Regions from separate parts of the Paenibacillus sp. FSL R7-0189 genome, predicted to be linked through region 1. Evidence: riboswitches for the same ligand, from Rfam matches in the RefSeq annotation. Region 1 holds a riboswitch; each other region holds the start of a gene.
What was found. Region 1 has a riboswitch for cyclic di-GMP ahead of MKY63_RS20390 (thiamine pyrophosphate-binding protein). Riboswitches for the same ligand answer to the same signal wherever they lie in the genome.

Region 1 (6,221 bases):
AGCTAATGCAAGAGCTTCGCATTCCGCGTACCATTCTGCCAGAAGTAAGAATGTCTGGCGGCGAATTTGGAATAGCAGACAAACAGTGGTTTGGGGCGGATATTCCAATTCGCTCTGTACTTGGAGATCAACAGGCTGCATTGTTTGGACATACTTGTCTAGAACCCGGCAGTGCCAAAAACACGTATGGTACGGGCTGCTTTATACTTATGAACACAGGCACAGAAGCTGTAGCCTCCAGCCATGGCTTGTTGACCACTGTAGCTTGGGGTATGGGAGATGAACTCTATTATGCCCTCGAGGGCAGTGTGTTCGTAGCCGGAGCGGCTGTTCAGTGGCTGCAGGAGGGGCTTGGTCTTATAGAGGAGCCAGCAGGCTCAGAAGATAAAGCAAGGGAAGTAGAGGACAGCGAAGGGGTTATCGTTGTGCCTGCGTTTACCGGACTGGGGGCACCCTATTGGGATATGTACGCCCGTGGTGCCATATTTGGCCTCACCAGGGGCACTACCTCAGGACATCTGGTACGAGCTACATTGGAGTCCTTAGCCTTTCAATCTAGAGATGTAATAGGAGCTATGGAAAAAGACGCAGGCATGCCATTGACCGGCCTTCGTGTGGATGGCGGAGCTGTGCGTAACGATTTGCTGATGCAGTTCCAGTCTGATATCCTGGGCAGTGAGGTTACTAGAACCACATATGCGGAGACAACAGCGCTAGGTGCAGCGCTTCTGGCCGGGTTAACGTCCGGAGTCTGGACACGTGCCCAGCTAGAGAGCTTCAACAAGGCTGAGAGGGTCTTCTCGCCTGAGATGGGTATAACTGAGCGGGAAGGTCGTTACAACGCCTGGAAGGACGCTGTAGCGCGTACCATGGGTTGGGAGAAGCATGAAGGATATCAGTGATAAAGGGGCTGTATATGTCTATGGTTAACGGAACCGAATCTGATCTGCCGGGCGGACTATCTAAGCCGGCGCTTCGAGCCCTGCATGGGGCTGGATATGTTCAGCTTCAACAATTCAGCAAGCTTACGGAGGCAGAGCTTCTGCAGCTACATGGATTGGGGCCAAAGGCGATCGTTCTACTGAGGAGTGCTCTCGCGGAAAAGGGGCTCACCTTTGGAAGTAAGTCCTGATGTTGCGTTCATATTTATAACAAAAAGCGGCAAGCTTAGGTGAATCCCTAGCTTGCCGCTTTTTGTTATATAGCTCCTAATATTCAATAACAAATGCTACATTTTGCCAACCGGCGCCCACTGTCCAGAACAGGACTTTATCACCACGTTCGATCTTTCCAGTAGTTACAGCTTTATGTAGAGCAATAAATGGGCTGCTGGTAGAGGTATATCCGAATTCATCCCCTATGTATACCGCTACATTGCGATCAATACCGACTTTCTCACACATCTCTAAGATATTAGGCAATGAAAACTGTGAGAAGCAGGCTGCTTTAATGGCTTCAGGCGCGATATTGTTGTTAGACAGTAGAGTACGAATAGACTCAGAAGCAGCATCTATGCAAATGGAATCATCAAAAGGAATAAACTTCACATTAAACTCTCCAGCCGCTACACCTTGTTTACCCAGTTTAGCCAGGCCTGCGCACGGGAACTTGGATTTATCGCAAACACAAGGATCCGTTTGGTAGATAGAGTCAATGAAACCGACTACATCCTCAGCTTGTTCAAGAATGACTGCCGCCGCTGCATCACCGAAGTTAGCGTAGTAGACTGGATCATTCTTATCGGCATGAGGGGTTACATAATCGGAGCCGATTACCAACGCTCGTTTAATCCTAGGATTCGCTTGCATCTGACGGCTAACTTGTTCCACTGAAGCCGTCATACCCGCACAATTAGCATTGCTGTCAATGCAGATTGTATGGGATGCGCCTTTGATCAAACGGTGAATCATTAATGAGTTGGTAGGAAAGATATACTCAGGAGTTTGACTTGCATAGGCAATAAGGTCGATATCGGCACCTGTGAGACCACTTTTCTCCAGAACATTCCGGGCAGCCTCAAAAGCCATCGTAAGGGAATTCTCATCCGCATCCCTAATACTATACCGTGTAATACGACCTAATACGGATAATAGACCTCGAATATCAATGCCTTTTTCGTCAAAATGCTTAATGAAAAAGTCGTTACCAACTATATTGCTGGGATGATAGATATCAATGCCTTTAATACGAATTCCGGTCATAATACGCCTCCTGAAAAGCAGTAAAATGTGGCCTACATATTAAGATTAAAAGATCTAGACTGTAACCGCAGAAATGATCTCGATGTTATCGAGTCCAGCTTTACGGCCAAGACGGGAAAGCTGCATTTTGAGGATCGGGTTATTTTCAAGCGTTAGATTTACTTTTACAAATCCATCATTCTTAAACATTACAAAGCAGCTTTCTAAAAGAGGTACAACATCTGGTGCAGTTACATTTAGCTTTCTGCAGTCGATTTTTAGTTCATAGTCAGCTGGAGTAATTGGATTGATAGTTTGTTGATAAGCTTGAATAGATTTTAGACCATCTTCTTCAGAAAATGTTCCATCCAACTCAATGTTAATAACCTTGTTTGCAGTGTCTGTCTTCAAAACGAAACTTCCCATGCCTAAATCTCTCCCATAGATTGAATTTGTCCAAAACAGTTCGACTGCAATATCCAGCCATATATATATCCACTTAGCTGTTTTATAAAAGTCAAAATTCGACACTATACAGCAAGTATTGGGATATTCCGACTCTATTATAGGCATATTTTTCAAGTGTATGCAATAATAAAGTCGAATTTTGTATATTGTTGTCGAACTGTTGGATTATTGGATTTCTTCTATGGTTGCAAGCAGGATATTAAAAGCTGTGATGATTCTAGGTGCCCCTATAACGGGTACTAAATGTAATAGAATACCTTTTAGCTGTTCTACGGTGACTCCAACACGAAGGGCCATGACATAATGAACACCCAGCTGTTCGAATTGGCCCATTGAAATTAAAGATGAAATGACTGCGATTTCCTTCCAGTCAGGGGCTATAGTATTACGTTGAAAAATATCGCCATAGGCATTCCCCATAATAAATTCAGCCAAGTCAGGGAAGTGGTCTTTAATTGGAGCTAGTGCTTTTGCGCCATAGTCTCCTGATAGATTCGTGAAGTGGTTAAGACCACTGTTGATATTTTCCTTCATGGTTAGCCTCCTAGTTTAGGTTCAAAGTACGGTGTGCAGTCGGAGGGACTTCATCACGGTCTGTTAGTAGTTCAATAACGGCAACATGGTTTAGAGCTACCGCATCTTTAATTGCAGCTGTGAATTCATCCGCAGTCTCACATTTGTAGCCTTTAGCACCTAGAGATTCAGCGAATTTCACGGCGTCCATTGGTACTTCATATAGAGTTCCATCGATACGACCTGTGGTTTTCTCCATACCCTTAAGAGCCATATCTAGTTGCTTATTATTGACCACGATAAAGATGACAGGGATATCTTTGCAGACAGCGGTGTTAATCTCAGCGCCGAGCATCATGAAACAACCATCACCTGTAATGCAGAGGACAGTTTCTTCAGGAGCTGCAACTTTTGCACCAATAGCCATGCCGATCGAATTACCCATGCAAGCAAAATAAGCATCAAAAACAAAGCTGCCCGGTTTCTTAACCTTGTACCATTTTGCAGCGTGGAATCCATGGCTTCCATCATCAACGAAAATTGAATTATTATAAGGGATCAAATCACTTAAAGTGCTCATTACTGAAGCCAGTGAAAGATTCTTGAGGGTTGGAAGCTCTTCTGAATAATCAGCATCGGCCAAAGCCTCGCGTTTGGTGATTGTGCTTGGGTCAATATGATTTAGGCAGTGCACCAAATTATCGCGCAGGTCCCCAGTGACCGGTATCGTTTTGGACAATAGGATTTTTCCGACAAAGCTTGGATCAATATCAAATTGAATTAAAGTTGCTGGATGATTCTCCCGTTTAAGATTACAGATGGTCATATCACTTAAACGTGATCCAAGCACTATAAACAGATCGCTTTTATTCAATAAATCATCCCCGTGGGTCGAACCGCCAACGCCAATAGGACCATGATAGAGCGGGTGATCCCAGACTATAGCCCCTTTTCCACCAGGAGATGTTACTACAGGAATATTAAAAGTTTCTGCGAGTTGAACAAGCTCTTTATGTGCTCCGGAGCGGTTAATTCCTTTACCCGCAATAATCAAAGGATTCTTAGCAGCTTGAATAGCATCGATGACTCTATCGATATTTGCTTGACTAATTAGAGACTCTCTTTCAGGGATTACAATATTGCATTCTTCCAATACTTCAGTTTGTACATCAAAAGGAATACAAAGATGAACAGGACCCCGTTTGGCCAGGGCCACAGAAATCGCATGATTAAAAATAGTACCAAAGTGATCCCCACGTTCAACCAATTTACTGAACAAGGTGGCAGGTCTGAACATATCAGCTAAATCAGCCAGAAAAGAGGTGGAGTCCTGACATTGAGGAATTCCAAGCTCTGTAATGGATTGGTGGCCGGTAATAAACAGGACAGGTAGGTTGTTAGCTTTCGCATGAGCTGCTGCTGTGAGCAGGTTAGTTCCACCAGGACCAGAAGTACCAAATGCTACGCCTAGGTTACCCGTTTTCAGCGCATACCCTGCTGCTTCGAATCCGGAGCTTGCTTCATGTCTGCCGGGAATAAATTCAATACCGTAATCGACCATCTTTAGAACTATTGGACAAATCGATTTGCCAATGATCCCAAAAGAATGGGTGACTCCTAGGTTACGTAGTGCTTCCGCCATGTAATCTGCGACTGTCTTCAAAAGAAACACCTCACAAGTTTTTTGATATATATTAGTTATTAATCTACCGAATAGATACGATAGATCAATATACTCAAAAAGTAAAAACCTGTGCTCTATAGTAAGCACAGGTTGGTGGCATAAGGCGCCGCTAAGACTGAACAATAGTTCAGCCGTCCTGGTTCCTCTGCAACCTGGCAATCATGGCCTCAAACGAAAAAATGAGGCTGTAGATCCATGGTTTTGCGTCATCCTCTTTCGAGGATTTTGCCAATATTAATTTATAGTTGATAAGAATAATTTTCCTTTACAATATATTCCTCATTAATTTTTGTCAACATAATCCGCTAAAAAAACTCGAAATTTGACGAAAGTCTTGTCCAAGAGATGAAGTTTTGCCTCGCGAAAAAAACTGCCACCTAAGACTCAGCTTAGGTGGCAGTTGATAGTTTTGAACTAGAATTTAAAGATATGAATGGTTTTTTGCAGATTAAATACGGCCTGGGTCATTTTTTCCGTTTCTTCTGCAACAGACTGCAGGGCATTAATCTGTTCATTCATAGCCGCCGATACCTCTTCAGTGCCTGCAGCGGTTTCTTCGGTGATTGCTGAGATATTCTCAATTGCACTGGAAATTTTCAAGGCACTTTCTAGCATAAGATCACTCTCCGCAGAGAATGAAGAGATTTGCTCGGTAATGTACTGCACGCTTTGTACAATTTGTGCGAAAATATGGGCAGATTGAGTGATCATTTCATTCTGAACCTGCACAACCTCTTCATTGATGGCGATATTATCGATGGCTTGTTTAATATCTGACTCAATGCTGCGGACCAAACCGAATACTTCTTTTGTGGAAGCCGTAGATTCCTCAGCAAGCTTGCGAACCTCTTGAGCGACAACGGCAAAACCCCGACCATGCTCTCCGGCACGAGCAGCTTCGATGGAGGCATTGAGTGACAGCAGGTTGGTCTGCTCAGCGATCTCTGTGATGGTCTTGGTGATCATCGTAATCCCGCGGGCATTTTGTGAGAGAGCTTCAATAGTATCAGCCACTTTTTGTGTAGCCTCTATGTTTTTACGCATGCCTTCAGCCTGTGTATCTACGGATTGGCGCCCTTGCTCAACAAGTTCTAAGGTATGTATTGAACGTCTGTTCATTTCTTTGGTGGAGTTCGTATAATTGGATACTTTGGTCTCAATGTCTTTAATGGATTCTGTCATATCAGCGATATCCGTAGATATTTCATTTGCACCAAGAGCGAGCTCGGTAGAAGAAGAGGCTACTTGTGCCATAACAATTTTCAGGTTCTGGTTCTTATCTTCGATTCCGCGGCTTGCATCCATTACTTGACGGGTGATCTGCGATGCATCGGTCAGAATCTTCTTGAGCTTATCAATCATTGTGTTAAAGGAGC
Region 2 (6,221 bases), 2.8 Mb from region 1:
AGTATTTCACCAGATTGAGATGCTTTTTGAACAATGAGAATTAAGTATAAGCTCCTATAGTTGTTTCGTAAGGTTTCAGTAATTCCAACAAAGAGTAAATTCCCAAATGCTTGGGATTATGCCTACTGGCTTCGGTTGGTGAGCTTTTTCAGTTTACAGAATGTTCCAGAATTATTATATTCAGATTATGCAAATGTTTCGTCCGGGAGAGATTATTCATAATACAGAAGCGCCGTCCCTTTTGGAGACGTCGCTTCTTTATAGTAGATTCTATTCTTTTTGCTCAATTCTTGATTTTGGTGATTTTTTTGGCGGTAACTTGTGCAGGGAATGAATCATCACTTACTTCAAAAAATACTTTAATCTCATCGCCTTTTTTATATTTAGAAGGTGCAACTTTATTTACCCAAATGGCTTGAGAGTACTCATTAGATTCGAGCACCTCCTTGTATTCCTTGTTCAAGTCTTCTTCTTTTAATTCGGAAATTACTAAAATTCTTTTATTTTCTACATCTATTGTATGTACAATTCCTTTCAAAACTTCATCATTCTTACTACAGGCGGTGACTAATAACAAAAAAACAAAAATAAGAGTCCATTTAATAGTAGTACGTGGTTTTTGAATCATGGACCTTCCCCTCTAGTGGTTACGACATTAGTTTAAAATCGGTTGCACAGGCATAGCATTTAGTACATTACCAATATAAGAATAAACAGCAGCATATCCATTATGACGACCTTTATTGATTCCCCTCGCACGCGGCAGTAACAATGTATCCTGAAATGCTTCCTGATGGTTTAGCCAAAAAACCACCATGATTAAACTAATTCGTACTTATAGTCATGTGCAAATTCTTTGAATGTAATGGGTCTTTTACCAAGTAATATTTGTAAATCGGGCGTGATTTTTTTGGCTAATCCAATTTTTGCAGTGAAGTAAATTCCAATCATAACAGTTACAAATTCTTTTTGAATTCCTTTTGTTAACATTTTATCTCTAAACTGAAGAACTGATGGATTAACATATTTGATTGTTTCTCCTAGCTCTTCAGATAAAATTTCAGCTACTTCATAGTAATCTAGCGCTTCAGTTCCCGTTAACGAGTAACCTTTATTTTCATGACCATTCTCAGTTAGGATTCTAGCTGTTACAGTACCGATATCACGAACATCGATAAAGCTAGTCTTGCCTTTTCCTGCGGGTACATAGATCTCCTTTTCTTTACGTAGCTCTTCCCCATGTTGAGAAATTAAGTTTTGCATGAAGAAACTTGGGCGTAAAAAAGTATATGGAATTCCTGATTTTTTAATGATTTTTTCAATTTTATGGTGTGGAACAATTGGGTTTTTCTCTACGCCCAATAGAGATAGAAACACAATGTGTTCAACTCCGACTTCCTTTGCGATATCTATGAGGGGTTGGAAATATTTTTTTGCGTCAGCTATATGAGGAGGGCGCAGTAAAAATAATTTTTTCACTCCTGTTAACGCTGGACGAAAAGAATCAGCATTTTCAAAATCAAAATAAACATACTCACTGTCTTTTCGATGGGAGACAATTTTAAAAGGTGTTTCACTTTTCCTTAGTTCGTTAACCACTTCACGTCCTACATTACCGGTTGCCCCTGTGATTAGAATCATAAGTCTCACTTCCCTAACTAATATTTAAATAGATCGTTTTAAGCACGTTCATAAACGTGGACATTTCTTGTTCAGAAATATTTTTAAGTGCGTTATCCATGATTTCGTCACTAAGAACTTCTATTTGACTCTTAATTATCATTCCCGAATCTGTAATAAATACAAGATTTGATCGTTTATCATTTGGATTATCTCTAATGTCCAGAAGTCCTTTTGCTTTAAGTCGCTCGAGTATACCCGTTATTGTAGGGCGATCCGAGTAAGTTCGCTCTGCAATCATAGCTGGAGTTGTTCCTTCTAAATGAATAGATATATCTTTTAATACTGCCCATTGAGGAGCTGTTACATTATAAAATGAAAGTTTTTTTGTTAAGCTTTTTTTCATTTCAAGACTTACTCTTATTAATAACTGTCCTGGGTTGTCCATAAATTAATTCCTCTCTTTAAATAGTTTGCACACTAACTACTTGATTAGTATACAAACTATATTCTCCTTTATCAATTTTAATTATTTTATTTGTTTAAATTGTGGGGAGTTACAGGTGAATGTCAATAATATTGATATTTAGAACTTTTGTTTGTATATAATAAAAATGAATGTTCTTATTTTTAGAGGCGATCAATCATGGAAATGAGTATCGACCAAACGGTTGGGATTATTTATCAAGTCTAGGAGAGCAAGATTACACAACGCGAGATCGAGATCCGTGACATCCGTGACAAACGTCCAACATAAACAAAGGGGATAGATATCATGCGGTGTATAACAATACGGCAGCCTTGGGCGACCTTAATTGCTCTTGGTGAAAAAGAGTTTGAAACTCGTTCATGGAGAACAGCCTACCGCGGCGAGTTAGGCATTCATGCCGGAATGAGGATTGACAAAAAGATTTGTGAACAGGAACCGTACAAATCAGTATTGGCGAAACATGGCTATACAGCAAATAATTTGCCGACAGGAGCTATTATTGCTACAGGTCAGCTCGCGGGATGTTATGTGGTTACTCCAGAGGTGGATTTAAGGGAATGGATCAATGGGAACGAATATGATTTTGGCGACTATAGCGAAGGACGGTTTGCCTGGAAGCTTGAAGGGGTTCATCCATTAAGCCATCCAATTCCAGCTAAAGGTCGGCTAAGCTTGTGGGAGCACTCTAATCACTTCTGAACAGCGAATGATATTTTTAATGTAATTTTTATGTGCCTATCAGCTTTTTTTCAGGTTCGAGGTATATATTGAAGACACCAAACACCCCCCAGTGTTTTGTGGTATATCTCTCTCAGGTCTTGCCAACTCCCATGGTAAGGCCTATTTTTTTGTTCGCTAATTGATGGGGGGAGAGTAGAGCGGCTTCTATACAGCTTTATTTAATTTGAAACTGTTCTTCGTAACTCTTAAAAGAGGAAATATCCAGCCCTAGGTATCTGCGCATATGGATGGCAGCCTGAGCCGCAACAATGTCATTCAACAGCAGCATTCGTTCGTGATAGCCACGACATATATACTTGGCTTCAATTCCCGTATTAAGTCTGTTTTGCTCATACACCTTGATTCCCCGTCTTCTCATTTCTGCACGAACATCCCTTAGATCTGTTGTAGCTACTGCAGCAGCTGTTCCAAGCACCTCCAGATAAGGGGCGGGTGTTCGTAAGTGTGTAGATAAAATGGCGGAGTCCCGTTCGAAAGCTGATAAAATCATCGGAAGCAATAAATAAGATTTCACCAGCATGTTGTCCCTGCTTTCTGCTCTATGCATGAATCTCATCACCTCTAATAGGAACGTATATTCGTATTCTACCCCGATATTCCAAAAATAATCAATGGTATTTCTAAACAGCTTATCCAATGTGATTAAATTCATAACTAAATAACGAAGAATAAATTATATTAAAATTGTAATAATAAAAAATTAATGTATCGGACGTACATAAAGGAGAATTATGATGGAAAAAGAGGGCAGCCTCCAGCGTGGATTGTTTTTTGGTTTAATTCTGAGTGTTCCCTTATGGATATCCATATTGGGCTATATACAGTTACTTTAAAATTTAATGAAAAACCTTATGCGAAGCGCCTTTAGGCGCTTTTTTTTGTATGGTAATAATGAGCGGAATCATCGAAAGGAATTGATTGACAATTGTGGGTGTCGGGCGCTAAACTGTTATTAATTCAAAAAGTATTAAAAGTCATAGACGGTTATTGGAGAGAATGCTTCGGCTACCAGTTCTGGACTTGCAGTGTAATACATATATATAGTCATGATAATAGCAAACCGTCTGAAAGGGCGGGACGCAAAGTCCAGGAGTCTAAAGTGTCTTAAAGGCACAATGACCGTCCGACTGCCATGAGAAGGGAATTCCACTTCTTTTTGGCGGTCTTTTTTGTTGTTAGGTCCTTTAGAGTTTCTGGTAATTATTCTGATTAATATAAATCATAGTTTTAGGAGGTGTGCCATTTGAAAAGAAGAATAAGACCGTTACTCTCGCTTGTATTAGCTGGGATTTTGACGGTAGGTAGTGGGCTTTCCTCATTAGGAGCTGGAGTTGCTGGAGCTAGTAGTTCTTCTACATTGGGAATTGCAGGGGTCTACAACGTGTTTATTCTAGGGGATATAACAACGGTTTCGGATACGGAAGGAAGGTTTGCTGCTGGAGGTAACGTTAACTTAACCAACTATAGTGTTGGAGATAGGTTGACCGCTGCTGAGGTTTCCTTGACTGACACACTTGTTGTTGGAGGGAATCTTACTTTCAACGGAGGTACTGTTTATGGGAATATCGTGCACGGGGGAGATTTTTCAGGGAATGTAACGCTCCTCAAGGGAGGTACAAAAAGACAGGGGAGTACGATTGACTTTTCAGCCGTAGGTCAGTCTTTGAAGGACAAATCAGCAGAACTTGCAGCATTGCCGGCGAATGGAACAACAGTGTACCAATATGGCAGTCTTACCCTGACAGGTACAGATCCTGCGGTCAATGTTTTTAATGTTCCAGGAGATAACGTCTCTAATACCTACGGAATTACAATAAATGTTCCTTCAGGATCTACAGCAATTATTAATATTGATGGTTCTAACGTAAAAATGAAAAACTTCGGATTTCTACCTAATAACGTGTTGAACAGCAAGAAAATTTTGCTTAACTTTAGCCAAGCTGCGTATATTGATATGGCAGGCATAGGTGTAATGGGAAGCATACTTGCCCCCTATGCTCATGTTGATTTTATTAATGGTCAGATTAACGGTACTTTAGTGGCGGCTTCACTCAAAGGGACTGGTGGTGGTGAATTTCACCACTATCCATACGATGGTGATGAACCTGGACCAACGCCGACACCAACGCCAACAGTGACACCAACGCCAACGCCAACAGTGACACCAACGCCAACGCCGACAGTGACACCAACGCCAACGCCGACAGTGACACCAACGCCAACGCCGACAGTGACACCAACGCCAACGCCGACAGTGACACCAACGCCAACGCCAACAGTGACACCAACGCCAACGCCAACAGTGACACCAACGCCAACGCCGACAGTGACACCAACGCCAACGCCAACAGTGACGCCAACACCAACACCATGTCCGACACCGACGCCAACGCCTACGTCAACACCAACAGTGACGCCGACACCGACGCCAACAGTGACACCAACACCGACACCGACAGTGACACCAACACCAACACCGACACCGACAGTGACGCCAACACCAACGCCGACGCCAACAGTGACACCAACGCCAACGCCGACAGTGACACCAACGCCTACGCCAACAGTGACGCCGACACCAACACCAACGCCGACGCCGACGCCAACACCAACGCCAACAGTGACACCAACGCCAACAGTGACACCAACGCCGACGCTAACGCCAACAGTGACACCAACGCCGACGCCAACAGTGACGCCGACACCAACGCCAACGCCAGAAGCAACACCGACACCACGGTAACACCAGAAGCAACACCGACACCGACGGTAACGCCTGAAGCAACACCGACACCGACGGTAACGCCAGAGGTAACACCGACACCGACGGTAACGCCTGAAGCAACACCGACACCGACAGTAACACCAGAAGCAACACCGACACCGACGGTAACGCCAGAAGCAACACCGACACCGACGGTAACGCCAGAGGTAACACCGACTCCAGAGGTAACGCCTGAAGCAACACCGACACCGACAGTAACACCAGAAGCAACACCGACACCGACGGTAACGCCAGAGGTAACACCAACTCCAGAGGTAACACCAACGTCGACACCAGAGACTTCGGTGTTCCCGACACCAACGCCATCATCCGTAATTGGCACTATAGTTCTTGCAGAAGATCCTGTGCCGCTTGGGCCTGTAGCTTCGCCGATACCAGCGCCAGTACCAACACCGTCGAATAGCACAGAAGTACTTGTTGATGATGATGAGATCCCATTAGGTCCGGTACCGGCAGTGACACCAACGCCAACACCAACACCTGATGAAATCATCGTAGTGGACGATACGATCCCATTAGGTAAGCCACCTGTGAAGGAATTGCCAAAAACGGGTGAATCAAGTCCTGCACCTTACTATGTAGCAG
Region 3 (6,221 bases), 3.0 Mb from region 1:
GCCTTCGCCACTGGTGTTCCTCCACATATCTACGCATTTCACCGCTACACGTGGAATTCCACTTTCCTCTTCTGTACTCAAGCCACCCAGTTTCCAGTGCGACCTCAGGTTGAGCCCAAGGTTTAAACACCAGACTTAAATAGCCGCCTGCGCGCGCTTTACGCCCAATAATTCCGGACAACGCTTGCCCCCTACGTATTACCGCGGCTGCTGGCACGTAGTTAGCCGGGGCTTTCTTCTCAGGTACCGTCACTCCGGTAGCAGTTACTCTACCGGACGTTCTTCCCTGGCAACAGAGCTTTACGATCCGAAAACCTTCATCACTCACGCGGCGTTGCTCCGTCAGGCTTTCGCCCATTGCGGAAGATTCCCTACTGCTGCCTCCCGTAGGAGTCTGGGCCGTGTCTCAGTCCCAGTGTGGCCGTTCACCCTCTCAGGTCGGCTACGCATCGTCGCCTTGGTGGGCCGTTACCCCACCAACTAGCTAATGCGCCGCAGGCCCATCCCTCAGTGACAGATTGCTCCGTCTTTCATTCTTCTCTCAGGAGAAAAAAGAAATTATCCGGTATTAGCTACCGTTTCCGGTAGTTATCCCAGTCTGAAGGGCAGGTTGCCTACGTGTTACTCACCCGTCCGCCGCTAAGTTACTTTGAAAGCAAGCTTTCAAAGTAACTCCGCTCGACTTGCATGTATTAGGCACGCCGCCAGCGTTCGTCCTGAGCCAGGATCAAACTCTCCAATTAGTATTGAAAAGAGCGATATGCTCATTTTGAAACATCTGACGAGAAAATTAATTCTCTAATTTGGATTTCACTTACGTGATTTCCTACTCACTCGTTGTTCAGTTTTCAAAGATCAAGTTCTCGTTGGCGCCGTTTAATGTCTCAGCAGCAACTCTTATAATATATCATGTTGTTTTCAGAAATGCAAGCTTTATTTTTCGAAGCTTTTTATCAGCCTCGTCTGTATCGCCTGTACGCTGTCTAACAACGCTTACCTATAATACCCCAACTATTAATAGAAAAGCAACCCCTAATATAAAAATAAACAACTAGCTTAATAATTAAGCTAGTTGTTTATTTAATAGAGTTATGTTTCTAGCGGCGAATTTAATAGTATTTTGCCGCAGTATATTTGCTTGAGGCTTTAATTAAATCGGTTTTCTTATCACTCTTTGCAAGTCCTGCATCCACTGTAGTATCAATGGTAACCCACTTCCCATTAAGCAATACTTCGTTCCAGGCATGATATTGCGTAACGTAGCTTGTATTCCCCATTACCAACTTAGCAGGAACATCTACACTCCGCAGCATTGCGGCAAAAAGAGAAGCGTAATCATAGCAAATCCCTTTTTTAGTAGTCAATGTCTTATCGATGCTTGGAATATAATCAGTAGTTACACTATTAGCAAGAGAGTAGTCATATTGTACATTCGCAACTACATAGTTATAGATCGCTTTAACTTTCTCTTCGTCTGTTGTTTTGCCTTGTACTAATTGTTTAGCTTTGACAATCGCTTTATCAGAAGAACTCCATTTCACATTCTGTACGGAGCCCAAATATACGGAATTCGAGTCACTCATGGTTACGTCTACTACTTCGGAATATAACGCTTTGTATTTATTACCAGTTGTGTTCTCCAGAACAGAAACCTTATAAGTCCCATTTCCTTGTTGCAAAGGGAAGTCCTCAGCTTGTCCAGAAGCATACAGGTTATAGGTATAGCTGCTGTTATCTTTGGTGATCATGAGTTTGATTCTTTTATCTTTCGGAATATCATAGTTAATACCAATAACACCTTGAGCCACTTTGGATGTAATCAACCAGCTTGCATCTGCACTTGCAGCTTGAGCTGAACTTACCGGAACTGAAGTCATGAGGACGAACAACGCCACCAGCATAAAATAAACCTTTTTCACGGATAAAACTCCTTTCGGTAGCTGGCTGCCATCCTTTCGGGAAGGCCCTTTAGCTTTGCGTCCCTACCTTTCGATAGGTTTGCCGTTATCGTATAAGCTCTATCTGTTCTAGCTTTACTAGATATAATTGATAGAATCCATTTGAAACAAACAAAAAAAGCCTCTTCATTCGGTAGCTGGCTGCCATCCTTTCGGGAAAAGGCCCTTTAGCTTTGCGTCCCTACCTTTCGGAAGGTTTGCCGTTATCGTGTTTAGCTTTTATAGTATAATACTATCATATTTATAGTTGTGAACAAGACCTAATTTACTAGATTACCCATTATTTTATAAATATCTCCCGGTATTTGTGTTTTCTTGTCATTCACTATTCTCATTTTGTTAATTTAGCATGAACAATCAGCCGATGCGTTGGATTCACTAGCGGATCACATGTAATCAGAGTAAGAATCTTATCCTTGTCATTCCCGTCAAGAACGGAGACATCACTCGGATCTACAACAGAAATATCGTATACCTCATAGTTAAACACCTGATCACTAGTCTTTACCGTGATAACATCCCCCACAACAACCTCATTCAATCTGTTAAACAAACGACCCGTAGTTCTAGCCCGATGCGCCGCGATTGCAGCATTTCCGATCTCTCCAAGGGGTGCCGTTTCTTTCATATGGGCTGCAGCATGTTTCATATTAGCTTTTGTAGCCCCTTCTAATACAGGCAGCTTCAAATCAATCTTACCGATTTCAATTAGTGCGATTACTTTGCCACCGACCTCAATCTCCGGTTCAGGCTTTTCTGTCTCTTGGGGTTGGGGCTGTGCCTGAGCATCCAGAACCGATTCCTCTGCTAACAGCTGAGTAACTTCAGCATACCTGCTCTTCAAATCTGGCTGGGGAGTACTATCGGCAGTGCTTAGTTCAGCCGTTTCTAATAACTTCTCCTGCTGCCTGTCGTTGTACCATTCGTTAGCTGTCGGATATAACATGATAAGTATCCCAGCCAGTATGAGTAGATAGGAGAATTTACGCAATGTTATTCACCTCCGTATATTGTTTCTATGGTTATATACAAATCAAGCAGAAACAGCTACTTGCCTTTAAGCATAGCAACTCCTTCTGCCTGAAATTAATGTTTAAAATACCCATTTACGACTTCCAAAGAAATTGATGATCACCGTGATAAAGGTAACCAGCACCTTGGAGATCAAGACTTGAATACCTAGTCTGTCTGTCAACAGATGCATTAGCAGCAGTGATATTCCGAGCACTACCAGATTCAGCACGATAAACTTGACCAGCTGCACGCGGTCGAAGCCTTCTTTATTCCCCCGGTTGCGATCACGAAAGGTTACTTTTTTATTCAAAATAAAGCTATTCGCCGTACCTGCACTATAGGAGATCACCTGCGCCAATGCGTATACCATCCCTAGTGAATTCAACAATGTAAAAATCACAAAATCAATCAGCGTATTGAGTAAACCTACGGCATTAAATTTGAGGAACTGTATGAATGCAGCGCGCAAGTTCTTATCTGACATCATTGTGGTCCTTCCGGCGGTCCAGTTGTTCTTCGTTCTGGTAGCCTTTAGTCTCACTAACAATATATAGCGGTCTATCTTTAGACTCGTCATAAATCCGTCCGATATACTCCCCAATCACACCCAACAGCATCAGAACGATACCGTTAAAGAGCAGATTGACGCCTACAATGGAAGCCCAGCCCGGAACCGTCCAGGAGGTGAAAAATATCCTTTGGAACAAGACGAAAAATAAATAAAGAAAACTAGAGAATGAAAGAAAGAATCCAATATACGTAGCAATTTTAAGCGGCTTATGTGAAAAAGAGGTGATGCCATCTAACGCAAAACGAATCATTTTCTTCAGCGGATATTTGGTTTCTCCGGCAAAACGTTCTTCCCGTTCATATTCCACCATAGTCTGCTTGAAGCCAACCCAGCTCACCAAACCTCGGACATAGCGGTTCTTTTCTTTAAGTCCCCGCAGGACATCACATACCTTACGGTCAATAAGTCGGAAATCGCCTGTATCCGTAGGAATATCCACACTTGTCATACTGCTGAGCAGGCGGTAAAAAAGCTTCGCGGTGACCTTTTTGAACATCGTTTCTCCGTGGCGCTTCAGGCGTTTCGCATATACAACATCATAGCCCTCTTTCCACTTCTCGATCATTTGCAAAATGACCTCCGGAGGATCCTGAAGATCAGCGTCAATAACAACAACCGCTTGACCTTCGGCATAGTCCATGCCAGCTGTAATCGCTACCTGATGTCCGAAATTACGCGAGAAGTCAATCAGCTTGACATGCTCGTCTCGTTCACAGATCTCCCGAATCATCTGGGCGGAACGATCACGACTGCCGTCATTGACGAAGACCAGCTCATAAGTATCGCCGCACTCGTCCATTACTTTTTTCAAACGTTCATAAGTATGGCTAATTACTTGCTCCTCATTGAACATGGGTACAATCACACTATATCTGGCTTTCACCTTTATTCCTCCTACAAGCTTTTTGGAGCGTTACATCCATCTACACTTCATAATAACGCTGCATGCATAAACTTATTTTATAGATTTTTATTAAATCCTAGAAAACCCAAGTAGGGAACCAACGCAGCATATCTTTCACGTAATCTCCACTGACCTGCATCCCTGACAGTACCGGGTAGAAAGCGATAAAGAGCAGCAAAGCAACGGCTACATAGACATACTGTACGTAACGGGCCTCAGGGAATTTACTATCCAGCAACTTCATTATATATACAATACCAAGAATCATAAATGGTACCATAGCAAAATAATGGTAAATAAATGTTTCTCTTGGGACAAGCATCCATGGAACATATTGCGAGAAGAAGGCGATCCAGATCATGTAGAGGTTCTTATCTTTACGTTTCAGCGTAATCCACAGCGTTGCCAGCATCGCAAAAATACCCGTCCACCAGATAAGAGGATTCCCCATAGTCACTATACTGCTGACCTGACCTTCCGGCAAACCTTCACCGCCGCTAAAGAACCAGACCGGTCTCTTCATAAACGGCCATTGCCACCATGAGGAAGCAAAAGGATGTGTAGCTACAAGCTGGCTGTGGTAGTTGTACATATTCTTTTGGGAATCAATCAAACCTTTTATAGTGAAGCCCTCTGCTGATGCAGATAACCCCGGCACAAAAGATAAGCTATAAATAATTACTGGAATAATTACAAAGAACCCGATACAACTAGCCAACGTAATAATGGTCTTTTTCCAAAAAGAATCTACTGCATCACGACAGGTGCCCAGCAATTCCTTGTCTTTGATCTTCCCCTCGGCCAGCAGGCGTCCGGAGGCTTGGTATTCTCTGTAGCGTTCAAAAAGGGAGATAGCCAGCATAATGGCCAGCCCTGCTCCTCCATAGAGCACAATCCATTTCGAAGCTACGCCGATTCCGAAGAATAAGCCAGACCAGAATAACGGAATTAATGTTTTTCTCAAAGGCTGCTTGTAGAAATTCATTGTGTAATACCGCTGCATGAAATAGAACATCAACATAATGAAGAATACTCCGTATACGTCAATCGTGGAGATTCTTGTCTGTGTGAAATGCATGAAATCCAGTGCAAACAATCCTGCCGCGAGGGCGGCGTATTTGCTTTTCTTAAACAAACGCAGCGCCATTACATATATGAGAGGTAACATGGCAACTCCGAACAAGGTTCCGATAATACGCCAGCCGAATGGATTGACCCCGAACAGCTCCATCCCTATGGCAATTAACAACTTACCAAGCGGTGGATGCGTATTCTCGTAAGGCACAATCCCGTGTGTATATTCATAAGCTGTTCGCGCATGATAGATCTCGTCAAAATAAGTGCTATTCATAAAGTTAGAATATTCCGGAATGAGCGACTGCTCGTCAAAAAGATTGGCCGCTGCTCCTCTTTTAGGAACTGCGTTAGCATCCGGTGTCACACCAGCAATAGGAAGGGGTATTCTTTCTCCCCCCTGCTCATAAAAGGCCATTTCGTTCAAAGTGAACCCTGGAGAGGTAACTGTAAACTTCACATATCTCGCTGTCACGTTCAGGGGTTGGCTTTTCCAGATGAAGACATTCCCGACATCCTCACTGACGTCCATCGGACTGCTCCAGACCTCAGGATTGTCGCTGAATTCCAGCTTGAACTTACCCGTGCCTACGCCACCAAAGATATTGACCCGTTCCAATGGTTTACTCTGCCCCAAATCTACATAGAAGCTTTCACCACTGGCAGCAGGCTCCCATAAGGTCTCTGGAGATTTAGTAGA

Region 2: it holds a riboswitch for cyclic di-GMP, as region 1 does, so the genes downstream of both, MKY63_RS08005 (choice-of-anchor A family protein) here and MKY63_RS20390 (thiamine pyrophosphate-binding protein) in region 1, are expected to answer to the same signal.
Region 3: it holds a riboswitch for cyclic di-GMP, as region 1 does, so the genes downstream of both, MKY63_RS07235 (transglutaminase-like domain-containing protein) here and MKY63_RS20390 (thiamine pyrophosphate-binding protein) in region 1, are expected to answer to the same signal.

The regions. Positions count from the first base shown of each region.
Region 1 covers NZ_CP150223.1:4,691,899-4,698,119, forward strand. Annotated here, with positions in the region: gene glpK (glycerol kinase GlpK) at 1-902, shown strand, start outside; gene MKY63_RS20370 (DNA-binding protein) at 917-1,132, shown strand; gene MKY63_RS20375 (ketoacyl-ACP synthase III) at 1,209-2,201, opposite strand; gene MKY63_RS20380 (hypothetical protein) at 2,256-2,606, opposite strand; gene MKY63_RS20385 (carboxymuconolactone decarboxylase family protein) at 2,814-3,182, opposite strand; gene MKY63_RS20390 (thiamine pyrophosphate-binding protein) at 3,193-4,833, opposite strand; cyclic di-GMP riboswitch class I at 4,989-5,085, opposite strand; gene MKY63_RS20395 (HAMP domain-containing methyl-accepting chemotaxis protein) at 5,260-6,221, opposite strand, start outside.
Region 2 covers NZ_CP150223.1:1,866,871-1,873,091, reverse strand. Annotated here, with positions in the region: gene MKY63_RS08030 (DUF3221 domain-containing protein) at 284-628, opposite strand; gene MKY63_RS08025 (SDR family oxidoreductase) at 820-1,641, opposite strand; gene MKY63_RS08020 (MarR family transcriptional regulator) at 1,655-2,068, opposite strand; gene MKY63_RS08015 (ASCH domain-containing protein) at 2,396-2,809, shown strand; gene MKY63_RS08010 (hypothetical protein) at 3,006-3,398, opposite strand; cyclic di-GMP riboswitch class I at 3,896-3,986, shown strand; gene MKY63_RS08005 (choice-of-anchor A family protein) at 4,095-5,594, shown strand; gene MKY63_RS08000 (LPXTG cell wall anchor domain-containing protein) at 5,921-6,221, shown strand, end outside.
Region 3 covers NZ_CP150223.1:1,687,037-1,693,257, forward strand. Annotated here, with positions in the region: rRNA gene MKY63_RS07230 (16S ribosomal RNA) at 1-743, opposite strand, end outside; gene MKY63_RS07235 (transglutaminase-like domain-containing protein) at 1,110-1,919, opposite strand; cyclic di-GMP riboswitch class I at 1,933-2,013, opposite strand; cyclic di-GMP riboswitch class I at 2,088-2,170, opposite strand; gene MKY63_RS07240 (class D sortase) at 2,290-2,949, opposite strand; gene MKY63_RS07245 (GtrA family protein) at 3,052-3,459, opposite strand; gene MKY63_RS07250 (glycosyltransferase family 2 protein) at 3,446-4,396, opposite strand; gene MKY63_RS07255 (phospholipid carrier-dependent glycosyltransferase) at 4,524-6,221, opposite strand, start outside.